4 regions of the Streptomyces sp. NPDC048643 genome follow, and region 1 is predicted to be linked to each of the others. Evidence: riboswitches for the same ligand, from Rfam matches in the RefSeq annotation. Region 1 holds a riboswitch; each other region holds the start of a gene.

Region 1 (4,011 bases):
GTCACCGGCACCTACGACCTCATCGCCATGGTCCGGGTCAGGTCCCACGACGACCTCGCGGACGTCATCCCCGGCAGCATCAGCAAGATCCCGGGCGTCGAGGCGACGGACACGCACGTGGCGTTCCGTACGTACTCCCAGCACGACCTGGAGGCGGCGTTCGCGATCGGTCTCGACTCCTGACCGAGGCGTACGCCGCCCCGCGGCGGTTCTTCGTGCGTTCCTAGACCGCCGGCACGCAGCGGCCGTCCTGGGTGCGGTACTGCCACCGCGCGCCGTCCCGCACCAGCTCGCGCACCGCGCGGACGAACCGCTCGACGTGCTCGTCGGGCGTACCGGCGCCGAAGCTGACGCGGATGGCGTTGAGGGACTTCTCGCCGGGCGCCGCCTCCGGGGCGCCGCACTCCCCCTGGGTCTCGGGGTCGCTGCCGAGCAGCGTGCGGACCAGCGGGTGGGCGCAGAAGAGGCCGTCGCGGACGCCGATGCCGTACTCGGCGGACAGCGCGGCCGCGAAGTGCGAGCTGTTCCAGCCCTCGACGACGAAGGAGAGGACGCCGACCCGCGGGGCGTCGTCACCGAAGAGGGAGAGGATCCGGACCTCCGGGACCTCGGCGAGGCCGGCGCGGACGGTGCGGATCAGGTGCCGCTCCCGGGCGAGGAGGTTGTCGAAGCCCTCCTCGGTGAGCGCCTTGCAGGCAGAGGCGATGGAGTAGACGCCGATCACGTTCGGCGAGCCGGCCTCGTGCCGGGCCGCGCTGTCGTGCCACTCGACGTCCACGCCGCCGTCCGCGCGCCGGGTGACCTTGCGGCTGGCGCCGCCGCCCGCCAGGTACGGGTCGGCCTCGCGCAGCCAGTCGGAGCGTCCCGCGAGGACACCGGAACCGAACGGCGCGTACAGCTTGTGCCCGGAGAAGGCGACCCAGTCGACGTCGAGGTCCTGGACCGACACCGGGTGGTGCGGGGCGAGCTGGGCGGCGTCGAGGACGATCCGGGCGCCGTGGGCGTGCGCGGCGGCGGCGAGCTCCCGCACCGGCCACAGCTCCCCCGTGACGTTCGAGGCGCCGGTGACGCAGACGAGGGCCGGCCCGTGGGGGTCGCGGGCCGCGAGGGCGTGCTCCAGGGTCGCGACGGCCTCGCCGTGGGTGCGCGGGGCGTTCAGGTACGTCACCCGGGCGTCGCGCCAGGGCAGCAGCGAGGCGTGGTGCTCGGTCTCGAAGACGAAGACCTGGCAGTCGGCCGGCAGCGCGGCGGCGAGCAGGTTGAGCGAGTCGGTGGTGGAGCGGGTGAAGACGACCTGGTCGTCGGTCCGGCAGTCGAGGAACTCCGCGACGGTCCTGCGGGCGTTCTCGAACAGGTCGGTGGACAGCTGCGAGAGGTACCCGGCACCCCGGTGGACGCTGCCGTAGTACGGGGCGTACGCCGCGACGTCGTCCCACACCCGCTGGAGGGCGGGCGCGCTGGCGGCGTAGTCGAGCGCGGCGTAGGTGACCTCGCCGCCGGTGACGAGCGGAACGGTGACGTCCCGGCCCAGGACCGGCAGCGGGGCACAGACGGAGGTGTCGGCGGCGGTGGTGACAGACATGGCGGGCTCCTGTGAGGCAGGCGGGATCGCCGCGCGAGCCGGCCGCCCGGGGGCAGCGCTCGGCGCAGGAAGGGGAAAAAGGGGTGTGCGGAGGCGGGGCTCGGCGCCCTATCGCATTCGCTTGCTCACAGAAGGCTCCCTCGAACGACCAGGACCCCTGGTTACGTCCACTCGAAAGAGTGGGAGGGGTCCGCGCTTGCCGCAGACCTCGCTGCCTACGGCCTGGTCTTCACCCGGGGCACCCCGCCACGGACGGAGGGTTGCCGGACAGCCGGCCGGGGCCTGATGGCTGTCGCTCATGACCTGATACAGCATCTTGCCAGAAGATCTTCGACGCGCAAGGCGCGGTCCGGATTCTGGACCGCGCCCTGCGTCACATCACCGGCGCCTCAGGCGTTGCTGGCCGCCACCCACCGGTCGAGGGTGCGCTTGGCCGCCCCGGAGTCGATCGCCTCGGCGGCCTTCGCCATACCGGCCCGGAGCTGGTCGGCGAGCGGTGCGTCGGCCGGCGACAGCGCCACCAGGGCGGCCGCCGAGTTCAGCAGCACGGCGTCGCGCACCGGACCGGTCTCGCCGTCCAGCAGACGCCGGGCGACCTCCGCGTTGTACGCCGCGTCGGCGCCGCGCAGCGCCTCCACCGGAACGACGTCGAGGCCGACGTCACGGGGGTGGAAGTGTTCCTCGGTGACCTTGCCGTCGCGGACCACCCAGACCCGGGAGCCGGCGGTGGTGGTCAGCTCGTCGAGGCCGTCGTCGCCGCGGAAGACGAGCGAGGAGTTGCCGCGCTCGGCGAAGACGCCCGCCACGATGGGCGCCATCCGGGGGTCGGCGACCCCGACCGCCTGGGCCCTGACCCGGGCCGGGTTCGTCAGCGGCCCCAGCACGTTGAAGGTCGTCCGGATGCCGAGCTGTCCGCGCGCCGCCGCCACATGGCGCAGCGCCGGGTGGAACTTGACCGCGAAGCAGAAGGTGATCCCGGCCTCCTCGGCCACCTCCGCGACCCGTTTGACCGTCAGCTGGAGATTGACGCCGAGCTTCTCCAGGACGTCCGAGGAGCCGGACGCGGAGGACGCGGCACGGTTGCCGTGCTTGACGACCTTGGCGCCGGTGCCGGCCACCACGATCGAGGACATCGTGGAGATGTTGACCGTCTTCGCCCCGTCGCCGCCCGTGCCGACGATGTCGACGGTCCGCCCCGGCACCTCGATCACGTTGGCGTGTTCGTACATCGCCCGGACGAGGCCGGAGATCTCCTGGACGGTCTCACCCTTGGCCCGCAGTGCCACCACGAAGCCGGCGATCTGCGCGTCGGTCGCCTCGCCGCGCATGATGCGGTCCATCGCCCAGGCCGTGTCGTCCGCGCTCTGGTCGCGGCCTTCGAGGAGGCCGTTCAGTACCTCGGGCCAGGAACGGGCCGCCGCGGTGTCGCCTCCAGCGGGGTTCACAGCGCTCATGGTCGCTCCTGGGTTCATGGGTCATGCGAGTGGGTTCGCCCCGCAGCACGGGGGTGAGTCCACCCTATCCAGCCCCGGAGACGGCGAAGAGCCCCGTCCGTGGACGGGGCTCCTGCCGTGGCGAACCGGGGGTGTCGCGGGGATCAGTGGTGGCCGTGGCCGCTCGTGATCTCCTTGTACTCCTCGACGGTGGGCTTGGGGATCTGGTTGTCCTCCCCGTAGAAGCCCTTGCTCATCTTGGCGCGCAGCTTCTGCGCGCTGTTGACCTTGCGCTCGACACCGTTCTCGTCGACCGCCGGGCCGATCTCGGCCGGCTTGTACTGATCGTGCGCGGTGAGCGTGTGCAGCGCGTCCTGGCTGAGCGGCTCGTGCACCTCGATGAACTCACCGTGCGGCAGGCGCTTGATGATGCCCGACTCGCGGCCGTGCAGCACCTTGTCCCGGTCCCGGCGCTGGAGGCCGAGGCAGATCCGCTTGGTGGCGAGGAACGTGAGCACCGGCACGACGAAGAAGGCGATACGCACGAACCAGGTGATCGAGTTGATCGCCAGGTGGAAGTGCGTGGCCCAGATGTCGTTGCCGCCGCCGACGAGGAGCACGAAGTACCAGCTGATCCAGGCGACGCCGAACGCGGTCCGGGTCGGGACGTTGCGCGGGCGGTCCAGGATGTGGTGCTCGCGCTTGTCCCCGGTGACCCAGGACTCGATGAACGGGTAGACCGCGATCGCGACCAGGACCAGCGGGAAGATGACCAGCGGGATGAACACGCCCAGGACGAGCGTGTGACCCCAGAGGTTGATCTCCCAGCCCGGCATGACACGGATCAGGCCCTCGGAGAAGCCCATGTACCAGTCCGGCTGGGCGCCCGTGGACACCTGGTCCGGACGGTAGGGGCCGAGCGACCAGATCGGGTTGATCGAGGCGACCGCCGCGATGGCCGCGATGACACCGAAGACCAGGAAGAAGAAGCCTCCG
Region 2 (4,011 bases), on a different contig from region 1:
GATGGACGGCATGCTGCCGCTCGTCGTGCCACGAGACCGGCTGCAACGGGCCAACGGACTGCTGCGGATGGCCACCAACAGCTCCCTCCTGCTGGGCCTCGCGCTGGCGGGCGTGACGGTCGCGCTGGTCGGCCCGGGGTGGGCGCTCGCGCTCAACGCCGCGTCGTTCGTCGTCAGCGCGCTGCTGACCGCCCGGCTGCGGGTGACCACGAGACCGCGCGGCCGGACGTCGGGATGGGCCGATCTGCGCGAGGGCTGGCGGGAGTTCGCCTCCCGGCAGTGGCTGTGGGCCGTGGTGGCGCAGTACGCGGTGGTCGTCGCGGCACTCAACGCCAACGTCGGCGTCCTCGGCCCACTGACGGCCGAGCGGCACTTCGGCGGAGCGAGGGCCTGGTCGGTGATCGTGGCGGCGCAGGCCGTCGGCACCGTCGCCGGCGCGGGACTCGCCGCCCGGGTCCGCGTGCGCCGACCCCTTCTGGTGGCCGTCCTGTGCACTTTCCCGGCCGCCGTGCCGATCGCCCTGCTCAGCGTGGCGGCCCCGGTCTGGCTGATCGCCGGGGCCATGTTCGGCACGGGTGTCACCTCGGACGTCTTCGGAGTGCTCTGGGCCACCACCATCCAGCGGGAGATCCCGGAGCAGGTGCTCTCCCGCGTCAGTTCCTACGACTGGTTCGGCTCGCTGGCTCTCGCACCGCTCGGACTGCTCGTCGCCGGGCCCGTCGCCACCGCCGTGGGGACGGACAAGGCCCTGGCGGGGTGCGCCGCCCTGATCGTCCTGGCCACGGCGGCCACCCTGTTGTCACCCCAGGTACGCAGCCTGCGCGCCACCGTCGACAAGCCCCCGGCACCGGTGCCCGCGCCCAGGGCCGTGGAGTGCGAGACGGGCGAGGAGGCGGCCGGCTGACCCGTGGGCGCCTGCCGCTTCCGCGGGCCCGCGTGGCCAGACACGAGTGGGTCGTGGGAGAGGCCCGCGAGGACTTCGGCCCTTTCCTCGCGGGCCGGGGCTCACGCCGCGGCGCGCACTCCGTCGTTCCCGGTCCGGAAGGCGGGGAGCTCACCGAGGCGGTGGACGTAGTCGCGCAGGCGCGGGTGGGAGCACAGGACTTCGGCCGGGCCGAGTTGGGAGAGAGCCACCCACGCGTCCACATCCGCCGCTGTCAGGCTGTCCCCCAACACGAACGCGGCGCCGGTGAGTTGGCAGTCCAGGAGATCCAGGGCCGCCGTGCGGTCCGTGGGGCGCGCGGACGGGGTGACGTCCCGGTCGAGAAGGTCCCGAAGGGCCTCGATGTCGGCCGCCAGGGACGGCGGGAGCAGGGTGGGCGCGTCGCCCCCCGCGTGCTCGGACGGCAGGCCGGTGAGGTCGCGGAGGATGTCGGAGGTGTCGTTGCTGACGATGCGTCCGGTCCAGCGGTCGCAGAGCGCGGGTGCCGTGAACGGTCCGTCGTAGTGGTGTTCGGTGGCCTCGTAGGCGCGGCGCAGCGAGGCGAAGGCGTCGGGCGTTCCGGCGGGGTGGGTGAGCAGGGTCGTGGCGACCGAGTTCGTCAGGCCCAGCAGGCCGAGTGTGATCGAGATACGCAGCGAGCGCGGACAACTCGCCGCGAGATACACCTCGTAGCGGTGCGGCGCCGGGTAGAAGCCGCCGGCCAGACCGACTCCGATGCGGCTGTGGGCGGTGCGGGGGAGGGGCGGGACGGAGGTCCTGGAGCGGGTGGCCGAAGGGGACGGACTCGGGCCACCGGCGCGGGTGAACAGACCTTCTCCGTCATCGGTGTGGGTGGTCGAACTCTGGCCGCAGGGACGGGATCCGGCTGTGCTGGAACCGCGCGAAGCTGTCTCGGGCATGACTCTCCCTAGGGGGAACGAGGAAGCCATCGCCGCCTTGTGGGCATGGGCGATGAGCGGCTGAATGCGAAGCGACCGCGCCGAACGCGCGGGCCAGGACCGAAACGGGCCGGCAGCGGATCAGTAGGCGCTGGAGACGCGCAACAGATCGATGTGCAGGCGCCTCGTCAAGTCGTTCCTCGGCATTCTCACCGGTCCCACCTCCGGGGCTCGCGGGACGCGAGACCACGCTTGCCCCACCGCACCGGCGGGACCCGGTCGTCACCCGGGGCACCCCGTCGCGGTGGAAGGGTTGCCTGTCAGCGAGCCGGGGCCGATGACCACAGGAGCGGGCGAACCCGCGCCGTGGGCGCTGACAATCGTGACCGTCCATGCCAGTCTCGATGCGCCCCGCGGCGCCGTCAAGAAGGCGGACGACGCGGTCTCACCTGGTGGGCACGCGCATTGACATTCTTTTCGGGCCGGGCCTAACGTGCGGCCCACAACGAGATGCCCCAGGGCCGGAGAAGTGATGGTGACAGCGATGTACGCAGCTGACGGGACGGCCGCTTGGCGGCGCCTCGGCCGCGACGTGCTGTGCGCGGACCGCTCCGTCGACCTGCTGCGCGTCAACAGCGCACTGTGTACGGGCATGTGTCGCACCCTCCGCCAAGGCTGACGGCTCTTCCTCCGAGTCTCTGACGACCACCGCTGTCGCGGTGTCCCCCTCTCCGTCCAGCCCCCGTTCCCGTGCGCCCGTGTCTCGTCGTGTGCTGAGCCCTCACGGCTCCACATCACGCTGCCGCTCGCCGTGGTCCGGGGTGTCCGAATCCGCTGGAGCTCTCCATGAGTGAATCTCCGGGCATAGCTGTGTCCTCCGGATCAGCGCCGCCCGCCGAGGTGATCCCCCGTTCCGACGTCCCCGCCGCGCCGAAGCCCCTGACGGCGCAGCGCGTCCTTCCGCTCCGGCGTCCCGGCCGCTGGATCATCACGGCCGTCGTGCTCGTGCTGGTCGCCCAGATCGCCCACGGCCTGGTGACCAACCCCTTCTACCAGTGGGACCGGTTCCAGTACTGGTTCCTGCGCCCGACGATCCTCGACGGTCTGCTCATCACGCTCGAAGTCGCGGCGTACAGCGCGGTGTTGGGCCTTCTCGGCGGCATCCTGCTGGCGCTGGCCCGGCTCTCGCCGAGCCCGGTGCTCCGCGCCGTGAGCTGGGTCTACACCTGGCTGTTCCGCTCGGTGCCGCTCATCGTCGTCCTGCTCTTCCTCTACAACTTCAGCGCCCTGTACAGGACGCTGAGTGTCGGAGTGCCGTTCGGGCCGGCCTTCTTCTCCTTTGACGAGTCCCGTCTCGCCACCGACATGGCCGTCGCCGTCATCGGCCTCAGCCTCAACGAAGCGGCCTACGCCTCCGAAGTGGTGCGCGGCGGCCTCCTCTCGGTCGACCAGGGCCAGCACGAGGCGGCCTCCGCGCTGGGCCTGCCGAAGCGGTACCAGTTCGCGAGGATCGTCTTCCCGCAGGCGCTGCGCTCCATCACCCCCAACTACGTGAACCAGCTGATCGGCCTGATCAAGGGCACCTCCCTGGTCTTCTACGTCTCCCTGCTGGACCTCTTCGGCTCCGTGCAGAGCATGGGCAGCACCTATCCCGGCGACATCGTGCCGCTGCTCCTGGTCGCCACCGCCTGGTACCTGATCCTGACCAGCGTCGTGTCCGTCATCCAGTTCTACGTCGAGCGGCACTACTCGCGGGGCGCGCTGCGCACCCTGCCGCCGACCCCGCTGCAGAAGGTACGGAACGGTCTGCGCGACGCGCAGGCCCGACTCCGCAGGGAGACGGCGACATGAGCGGCGAAGCGCGTCGGACGACGGTGAAGACGAGGACGGCTCCCGAGGACGCCGTGCCGGACGCGGCCTCGGCGACCGAGGTGATCGGAGCGCTGGAGATCCAGCCCGCCGCGGTCGAGGTGCACGACGTGCACAAGTGGTACGGCGCCCACCAGGTGCTGGACGGAGTCGAGTTGACCGTGCGACCCGGTGAGGTCACGGTCATCCTCGGACCCTCGGGGTCGGGTAAATCGACCCTCCTGCGGGTCATCAACCATCTGGAGAAGCCGGAAGTCGGCCATGTCAGCCTGAACGGCGAGCTCATCGGGGTCCGCAGGCACGGCGAGCGCCTCAAGGAAC
Region 3 (4,011 bases), on a different contig from region 1:
GCCAGGGACCCGCGCCTTCGGGCTTGCCCTTGACCCGCACGTCAGGGTTTAGCGTGCCTCGGCCGGTGGGTCGACGGTCCGCCCGAAGACGCACCGCTTCGCCTCTCTCCTTCGTCCGAACCCGGAGTCGCCCCATGGCCGTTCAACCGCCGCCCACCACCCGCGAGATCCATCTGGTCGGCGCGCCCGTGGGGTTGCCGGGGCCGGAACACTTCGCCGTCGTCGAGACAGCGCTGCCCACACCACGGGCGGGCCAAGTCCTCGTCCGCAACCGGCACTTCCTCGTCTTTCCAGGGCTGCGTACGCTCATCGGGGGCGAGGTCGAGGGGGTCCCGTTGCCGCCCGTCCATGTCGGCGACGCCCTGTTCGGACCCGCCGTCGGAGAGGTCGTCACCGCGGGCCCCGGCAGCGCACTGCGCCCCGGCGACCTGGTCTCTCACCTGCACGGCTGGCGCGAGCACGCCCTTCTGAGCGACGACGACTGCGTGCCGCTGAGTGACGTGCTGCCCGACCCCGTCGCGTTCCTGTCGTCCGGGGCCGCCGCGTACGCCGCGCTCACCCGGCTCGCCGGCGTGCGCCCCGGCGACACCGTCCTCGTCACCGGAGCCGCGGGAGCCGTCGGGAGTCTCGCGGGCCAGGTGGCCCGACTCCTCGGCGCGGAGCGGGTCGTGGGCAGTACCCGTTCGCCGCGCAAGGCCGAACGCCTCAAGGCCGAACTCGGCTACGACGCGGTGGTGGTCCCCGGCACGGCACCGCTCGCCGAACAGCTCGCCGCCGCGGCGCCCGACGGCATCGACGTGCTCCTCGACACCGTCGGCGGCGAACAGTTGACCGCGGCCGTCGGCGCGGCACGGCGGGGGGCGCGGTTCGCGTTGGTGGGCGCGCTCTCCGGGCAGCTGTCGGCCGAACACGACCGCGACGGCACCACCTCGCCCGCGGAGATCGACACGTTCCGTGTCATCACGCTGGGGATCACGCTGCGCGGATTCAGCAGCTCGGACCTCGGTGAAGCGGCCGAGGAGTGGAACAAACGCTTCGGGGACTGGCTGCGCTCCGGTGAGATCGTCTTCCCTCACGTCCGGATCGCGGGCATTGACCGCGCACCCTGGGCGTTGCAGGAACTGTTCGAGGGGCGGCACACCGGCACCGTCGTCGTGGACCTTACGTAGCGGTCGGCTCAGCGGTGCCGTGGACTCCCGCGTCCTCGAAGATCATCGACGCGGCACCGGGTGAAGGCGGGGAGCGGATGCGGATCGGGGATGCGGCGGCGGCGGCCGGTACGACAGCACGCGCGCTGAGGTTCTACGAGGAGCGCGGATTGCTGCCACCACCGCGGCGCACCGCGGCCGGGCAGCGCGAGTACGGTCCCGGCGACGTCGCCCGGGTGAGGGTGATCCGGGACCTGCTCGCCCTCGGCCTGACGGTGGAGGACCTGTGCGGCCTGGCCGACCGCATCCCCCTGCTCATGGACGACCCGCGCAGACGGTGTTCCGGCGGCACGGACGGTCCCGGCGCCGGCGTCGTGCACCGCCGACTGGCCGCGCTCGACGCCGAGATCGACCGTCTCACCCGGCTGCGCACGCGCCTGGCCGCTCAGACGGGCCGCACGACCGACTGATCCTGAGGGGCACGTCGGTCGGGGGCGGCACAGCAGGCTCCGCCATCACGGTCGATCACGACGGCCGGTGTCCGGCACCCCTTGAGGACCGCACCAAGGTCCGCGCGATCAGGGCCAGTTGTTGCAGACACATGAATTCCCGCGACTCGACGTGCTGTGGCTCCTGGTCCGACGCCCTTCCACGCGATCTCGTCATTGACGGATCGGAGCATCGATTCGTACGATCGCGACCGGCATTGAGTGTCAGCGTCAAGCCCTGGCTCGCTGACCGGCAACCCTCCTCCGCGGTGGGGTGCTCCAGGTGAAAGCCCGGCGGGGTCGCCCGACCCCGCAAGCGCGAACCCCCGGCAGGGGGACGAGATGGGAGGCCCGTCGTGCGGAACAGCAGCAGCGACCTGAGCGCCTCGATCGCGGCCGCGGCGATGTTCTCCGGCTTCTCGCGCCGCCGCCACATCGACCTGGAGCGCTCCGCCAGCTGTCTGTGTAGCGGCTGACCACACGCCCTGCCGACCGACGCCCTCCGTCGGTCCGTTCGTACGGCGGCGAACAACAGCTCCCGGTCCTCCCGGCGTCATGAGGTCGGCGTGCGCGCGTCGCACGCCATCGCCGACGCACCCCTTCCTGCCCGGCTCGGGCCCGGCCCTTCGTCCGGGACCCGCGCCTGAGTGTCTGTTCCGACTTTCTCGTCCGAACGGTGCCGCCCGTCCACGGCTGCGCCGTCCCGCTTCGCCATGTCCGCTCCGGACAGGCGCGGCGACTCTGGAGTAGGAGAACCCCTTCCGTGACATCCCATCCGGACACCCGATCCGCCCGATGGACAGCAGCCGCCGCTGTCGTGACGAGCGGCATCCTGCTGAGCGGCTGCTCGTCGAGCGACGGCACCGGTTCGACCGACACCGACGCCCGGGCCAGGTCCGGTGGCACGCTGACCTTCGCGGTGGGATCCGACGCCGGCTGCGTGGACCCGCAGCAGGTGGGCAGCAACGACAGCATCTACTCGCTGCGCCAGGTCGTGGACTCCCTGACCGACCAGGACCCCAGGACCGGCAAGATCGTGCCCTGGCTGGCGAAGAGCTGGGACATCAGCTCGGACACGAAGACGTTCACCTTCCACCTGCGGTCGGGTGTGACGTTCAGCGACGGCTCGCCGCTGACCGCCCAGGTGGTCAAGGACAACTTCGACGCCGTACCGAAGCTCGGCGCCCTGGCCACCCTCGCCCAGGGTTACCTGAGCGGGGTGCAGAGCACCACCGTGGTCGACTCCAGCACCGTCCGGGTGACGTTCAAGCAGCCCAACGCGCAGTTCCTGCAGGCCACTTCGACCCACTCGCTGGGTATCGAGTCGTCGGCGAGCGTGAAGCGGAGCCCGCAGGAGAAGTGCAGCAAGGGAGTGGTCGGCTCCGGGCCGTTCACGCTGGCGAACTACGTGCAGAACCGCTCGGTCACCTTGAGCAAGCGCGCCAAGTACGCCTGGGGTTCCTCGCTGTGGGCCAAGAAGGGCGAGGCGTACCTCGACAAGCTGGTGTTCAAGGTCGTGCCCGAGGCCGGCGTGCGCAGCGGGAGTCTGCAGTCCGGTCAGGTCGACGCGGTCGGCAGCGTGGGCAAGGCCGACGAGACCGCGCTCAAGGGCGGTGCGGTGAACCTGCAACGCCGAGCCAACCCCGGCGTCGTGTTCAACCTCGGCCTGAACAACGCCCGCCCCCTGCTCAAGGACGCGAAGGTGCGGCAGGCCCTGCGGCTCGCCGTCGACCGGCAGCAGATCGTCGACGCCGTCTTCCCGACGGGCACCGAGCCGGCCACCAGCGTGCTGGCCCACACAACACCGAACTACGCGGACCTCGGGTCGGACCTGTCCTTCGACGCGGCGAAGGCCAGGTCCCTGCTGGACGCCGCCGGGTGGAAGACCGGCGGTGACGGCGTCCGGTCGAAGGGCGGAAAGAAGCTGCGCCTGACCGTCAAGTGGTTCGCCAACGCGGCCACCAACCAGCCCGCGCTGGAGCTGATCCAGCAGCAGCTGAAGGCGGTCGGCGTGGACGTCGTGCTCAAGCAGCTCCAGATCACCCAGTTCGCCCCGACGCTCCAGTCGGGCGACTTCGACGCGGTGTGGGGCAACGTCACACGGGCCGACCCGGACATCCTGCGCAGCTCGTACTCCACCGAGCTGGCCAACTTCTACCACCTGCCCGCGAGTCCGCTGGACGCCGCGCTGAACCAGCAGGCGGCGACGGCTGATCCGGGCAAGCGCGGCCAACTGGTCAAGAAGGCACAGGAGTTGCTCGTGCAGAAGGCGTACGTCATCCCCGTGGTGGAGCTGGAGACCCAGCTGGGTGTGGCGAAGAAGGTGCACAACCTGGACTTCGACGCCTCCAGTCGCATCCAGCTGCACGACACGT
Region 4 (4,011 bases), on a different contig from region 1:
ACGCGCACGATCGTCCGGCGGCCCTCGCCGATCTCCTCACGCAGCGCGACGATCCGCTCCTCGACGTCGTCCTCGTGCGAGCGGGCGCGCAGGAACTCGGCGTCCGCGCCGAGGCCGTGCACGCCGACGAGGGTCCGGCGGGGCGGGGCGCCGTCCAGGTGCTCGACCGCCCGGGACGCCTCCGAGGCCGGCGTCACCCGGTAGCGCCCGGGGTCGATCTCCGCCGCGCAGTCCAGGAAGGCCGTCGCCCAGCGCCAGGTCAGGAACGCCAGCCGGTCCGCGCCGAGCATGCCGTCCAGCAGCTCCGCGCGGATGTCGTCGGGCAGCATCCGGAAGTAGTCCACGGGTGCCCACGGGGTGTGGGAGAAGTGGCCGATGCGCAGGTCGGGGCGCAGCTTGCGGAGCAGTCCCGGCACCAGACACAGGTGGTAGTCCTGGACCAGCACCGAGGCGCCCTCGGCGGCCTCCTCGGCCAGCGCCTCGGCGAAGGCCTGGTTGTAGGCGCGGTAGGCGTCCCACTGGCGCCGGAACTCCGCGTCGAAGACCGGCTCCAGCGGGGTCTGGTACAGCATGTGGTGGACGAACCACAGCACGGAGTTGGCGATGCCGTTGTACGCGTCGGCGTGCACCTCGGCGTCGATGTCCAGCATCCGCACGCCGTCCTCGCCGACCCCGCGGCGCACGGCCTCCCGGTCGCCGTCGCCGAGGGCCGCGCAGACCCACAGGGCGTCGGCGTCCGGCCCGATCGCCGACAGCCCGGAGACGAGCCCGCCGCCGCCGCGTTTGGCCTGCAGGGAGCCGTCGTCCTGGGGCTGGTAGGTGATCGGGCCGCGGTTGGACGCGACGAGGATGCCGTGGGCACCGTGCGTGGAAGCCATGCCTCGAAACCTAGCCCCGTCTGGAAACGCTCAAACGTTCCCGTCGGCCGTATGCGATCGCCGGCCGACGGGCTCGCTCAAGCGGCTTTGCGCTGCTGGTACTCGGCGATTTCGGACATGGGGGGCCTTTCCTCCGTGTCCACCGAGTACGTGCGCGGCTCGAAACCGTCCCGGGTGCGCTCGAACTGGGTGATCGCGGGGCGGATCAGGTGGCCGCGGGCCAGCCGCAACTGGGCGGTGCGGTAGATCGCGGCGGCCATGCGGCCCAGGGCCTGGCCGTCCTGATGGCGGTGCTTGCGCACCCCCACGTCGACCTGGGCGAGGGCGTCCAGGCCCACCAGGTGCAGGGCGTCCACGAGCATGCCCAGTTCGACGCCGTACCCGACGGGGAACGGCAGCTGTTCGAGCAGCGAGCGCCGGGCGGCGTACTCCCCGCCGAGCGGCTGCACGAAGCCCGCGAGCTGCGGCCAGTGCATGTTGAGCAGGGGGCGGGCCATCAGCTCGGTGACCCGGCCGCCCTGTCCTGCCGCGCCGCCCAGCGGGCGGTCGTACATGGCCTTGACCAGGTCGACGCCGGGGTCGGTGAGCAGGGGGCCCACGATCCCGGTGACGAAGTCGGACGAGAACTCCTTGAGGTCCGCGTCGATGAAACAGACGATGTCCCCGCTCGTCACGAGCAGCGACCGCCACAGCACCTCACCCTTGCCGGGCACGGCCGGCATCCGGGGAAGGATGTCGTCGCGGTGCACGACTCTCGCGCCCGCGGCGGCGGCGACCGCGGAGGTGCGGTCCGTGGAGCCCGAGTCCACGACGACGATCTCGTCGACGAGGGGCACCTGCTGCATCAGGTCGTGGCGGATGATCGAGACGATCTCGCCGACCGTCTCCTCCTCGTTGAGCGCGGGCAGCACGACGCTGACCGTCGATCCGGAGGTGCGTTTCGCGGCCATGATCTTGTGGAGCGGCCGGTCGGTCAGGGACCAGGAGCGTGTGCTCAGCCAGCGTTCGACGTCATTCAGCACGGTCTGCGGCTCCTCACTGTCTGATCACACGCTCTCATCAGCGTGCCCGCTGCGGCCAGCGGCTGATCGCTTGCCGTCGTCTCGCGGTTCGGACGACTGCTTCAACTGTCCTGGCCTTCGGTTACAGTCTTGAACAACGCTGATGACCATCGCATGTCCTGGATCATCGGCGCGTAATATGCTCAACAGTTCAACAATCGAATACCGCTCATCCAGAGGGGCAGAGGGATACGGCCCGTTGAAGCCCCGGCAACCCTCCAGCCGGTCTCGTACCGATCGCCAGACGATCGCGTCGCGAGGCTCCCGGCTAGGGAAGGTGCCAAATCCGTCTCACGGCGAAGTGCGTCGTGAGGAAGATGAGGAGAAAGGGCCTCGCCTCCATGGCTGCGCAGACAGTTGCAAGCACCACGAACTCCGCAGAAGCGGTCGATCTCGGCCCGGCCGCGGCGCTTTCCTGCCGCGAGTGCGGACACCGCGTCCCCCTCGGTCCGGTCTTCGCCTGCGAGGAGTGTTTCGGCCCGCTGGAGATCGCGTACGACTTCTCGGCCTACGAAACCGAGGAACTCCGCAAGCGCATCGAAGCGGGACCCGCGAACATCTGGCGCTACGCGCCGCTGCTGCCCGTCCCCGCGGACGTGGCGGACAAGCCGAACATCAACCCGGGCTGGACCAAGCTCGTGCAGGCCGACAACCTGGCCCGCGAGCTCGGCGTCGACGCCGGCAAGCTCTTCGTCAAGGACGACTCCGGCAACCCCACGCACTCCTTCAAGGACCGCGTCGTCGCCCAGGCCATCGAAGCGGCCCGCGTCTTCGGCTTCACCACCCTCTCCTGCTCGTCCACGGGCAACCTCGCCGGCGCCGTCGGCGCCGCGGCGGCCCGCGCCGGCTTCCGCTCCTGCGTGTTCATCCCGCACGACCTGGAGCAGGGCAAGGTCGTCATGGCCGCGGTCTACGGCGGCGAACTGGTCGGCATCCAGGGCAACTACGACGACGTGAACCGCTTCTGCTCCGAGCTGATCGGCGACCCGGCCGGCGAGGGCTGGGGCTTCGTCAACGTCAACCTCCGCCCGTACTACGCCGAGGGCTCCAAGACGCTGGCGTACGAGATCTGCGAGCAGCTCGGCTGGAAGCTCCCGGACCAGCTGGTCGTGCCGATCGCCTCCGGCTCCCAGCTTACGAAGATCGACAAGGGCCTCCAGGAGCTGATCAAGCTCGGACTCGTCGAGGACAGGCCCTACAAGATCTTCGGCGCGCAGGCCGAGGGCTGCTCGCCCGTCTCCGTCGCCTACAAGGCCGGCCACGACGTGGTCCGGCCGCAGAAGCCGGACACCATCGCCAAGTCGCTCGCCATCGGCAACCCCGCCGACGGGCCCTACGTGCTCGACATCGCGCGGCGCACCGGCGGTGCCGTGGAGGACGTGAACGACGCGCAGATCGTCGACGCGATCAAGCTGCTCGCGCGCACCGAGGGCATCTTCGCGGAGACCGCGGGCGGGGTGACCGTCGGCGTCACCCGCAAGCTGATCGAGAACGGTCTGCTCGACCCGTCCCTGACCACCGTCGTCCTCAACACCGGCGACGGCCTGAAGACTCTGGACGCGGTGGCCTCGGACACCGGGCTGACCGCGACCATCCGCCCGAACCTCGACTCCTTCCGAGAGGCTGGCCTCGCATCATGAGCGTCAATGTCCGCATCCCCACCATCCTGCGCACCTACACCGGGGGTGCCGCCGAGGTGACGGCCGAGGGCACGACCCTCGCCGAGGTCATCGCCGACCTGGAGAAGAACCACACGGGCATCAGCGCGCGCGTCCTGGACGACCAGGGCAAGCTGCGCCGCTTCGTCAACGTGTACGTGAACGACGACGACGTGCGCTTCGAGCAGGGCCTGGAAACGGCGACCCCGGACGGTGTGGGCGTCTCGATCATTCCGGCCGTCGCCGGAGGCTGATCGTTACCCTCGGTAATACCGAACACGAAGAGTTCATCGAATTGCCCCCTCCGTGAGAGAAGCGGAGGGGGCAATTCTGTAGGGTTGAGCGGGGTAGGGTTGGGGAAGTCGCCCCGTTCTGGATGTTGGTTTCATGCCGGACGCATATGAGTCCTTCCCC

What was found. Region 1 has a riboswitch for S-adenosylmethionine ahead of AB0C62_RS40330 (aminotransferase class V-fold PLP-dependent enzyme). Riboswitches for the same ligand answer to the same signal wherever they lie in the genome.
Region 2: linked by a shared signal. The riboswitch ahead of AB0C62_RS06765 (putative leader peptide) and the one ahead of AB0C62_RS40330 (aminotransferase class V-fold PLP-dependent enzyme) in region 1 are both predicted to bind S-adenosylmethionine.
Region 3: linked by a shared signal. The riboswitch ahead of AB0C62_RS25515 (putative leader peptide) and the one ahead of AB0C62_RS40330 (aminotransferase class V-fold PLP-dependent enzyme) in region 1 are both predicted to bind S-adenosylmethionine.
Region 4: linked by a shared signal. The riboswitch ahead of thrC (threonine synthase) and the one ahead of AB0C62_RS40330 (aminotransferase class V-fold PLP-dependent enzyme) in region 1 are both predicted to bind S-adenosylmethionine.

Annotation. Positions count from the first base shown of each region.
Region 1 covers NZ_JBEZHO010000080.1:9,399-13,409, forward strand. The annotation lists gene AB0C62_RS40325 (Lrp/AsnC ligand binding domain-containing protein) at 1-183, shown strand, start outside; gene AB0C62_RS40330 (aminotransferase class V-fold PLP-dependent enzyme) at 224-1,582, opposite strand; SAM riboswitch class IV at 1,770-1,886, opposite strand; gene trpD (anthranilate phosphoribosyltransferase) at 1,972-3,036, opposite strand; gene AB0C62_RS40340 (cytochrome bc complex cytochrome b subunit) at 3,180-4,011, opposite strand, start outside.
Region 2 covers NZ_JBEZHO010000005.1:16,102-20,112, forward strand. The annotation lists gene AB0C62_RS06755 (MFS transporter) at 1-904, shown strand, start outside; gene AB0C62_RS06760 (cell envelope biogenesis protein OmpA) at 1,006-1,842, opposite strand; gene AB0C62_RS06765 (putative leader peptide) at 1,963-2,028, opposite strand; SAM riboswitch class IV at 2,065-2,209, opposite strand; gene AB0C62_RS06770 (hypothetical protein) at 2,366-2,500, shown strand; gene AB0C62_RS06775 (amino acid ABC transporter permease) at 2,668-3,672, shown strand; gene AB0C62_RS06780 (amino acid ABC transporter ATP-binding protein) at 3,771-4,011, shown strand, end outside.
Region 3 covers NZ_JBEZHO010000028.1:47,922-51,932, reverse strand. The annotation lists gene AB0C62_RS25525 (NADP-dependent oxidoreductase) at 135-1,169, shown strand; gene AB0C62_RS25520 (MerR family transcriptional regulator) at 1,247-1,618, shown strand; SAM riboswitch class IV at 1,851-1,961, shown strand; gene AB0C62_RS25515 (putative leader peptide) at 1,993-2,112, shown strand; gene AB0C62_RS25510 (ABC transporter substrate-binding protein) at 2,400-4,011, shown strand, end outside.
Region 4 covers NZ_JBEZHO010000008.1:75,263-79,273, forward strand. The annotation lists gene AB0C62_RS10695 (trehalose-6-phosphate synthase) at 1-878, opposite strand, end outside; gene AB0C62_RS10700 (glucosyl-3-phosphoglycerate synthase) at 956-1,900, opposite strand; SAM riboswitch class I at 2,106-2,263, shown strand; gene thrC (threonine synthase) at 2,281-3,579, shown strand; gene AB0C62_RS10710 (MoaD/ThiS family protein) at 3,576-3,851, shown strand.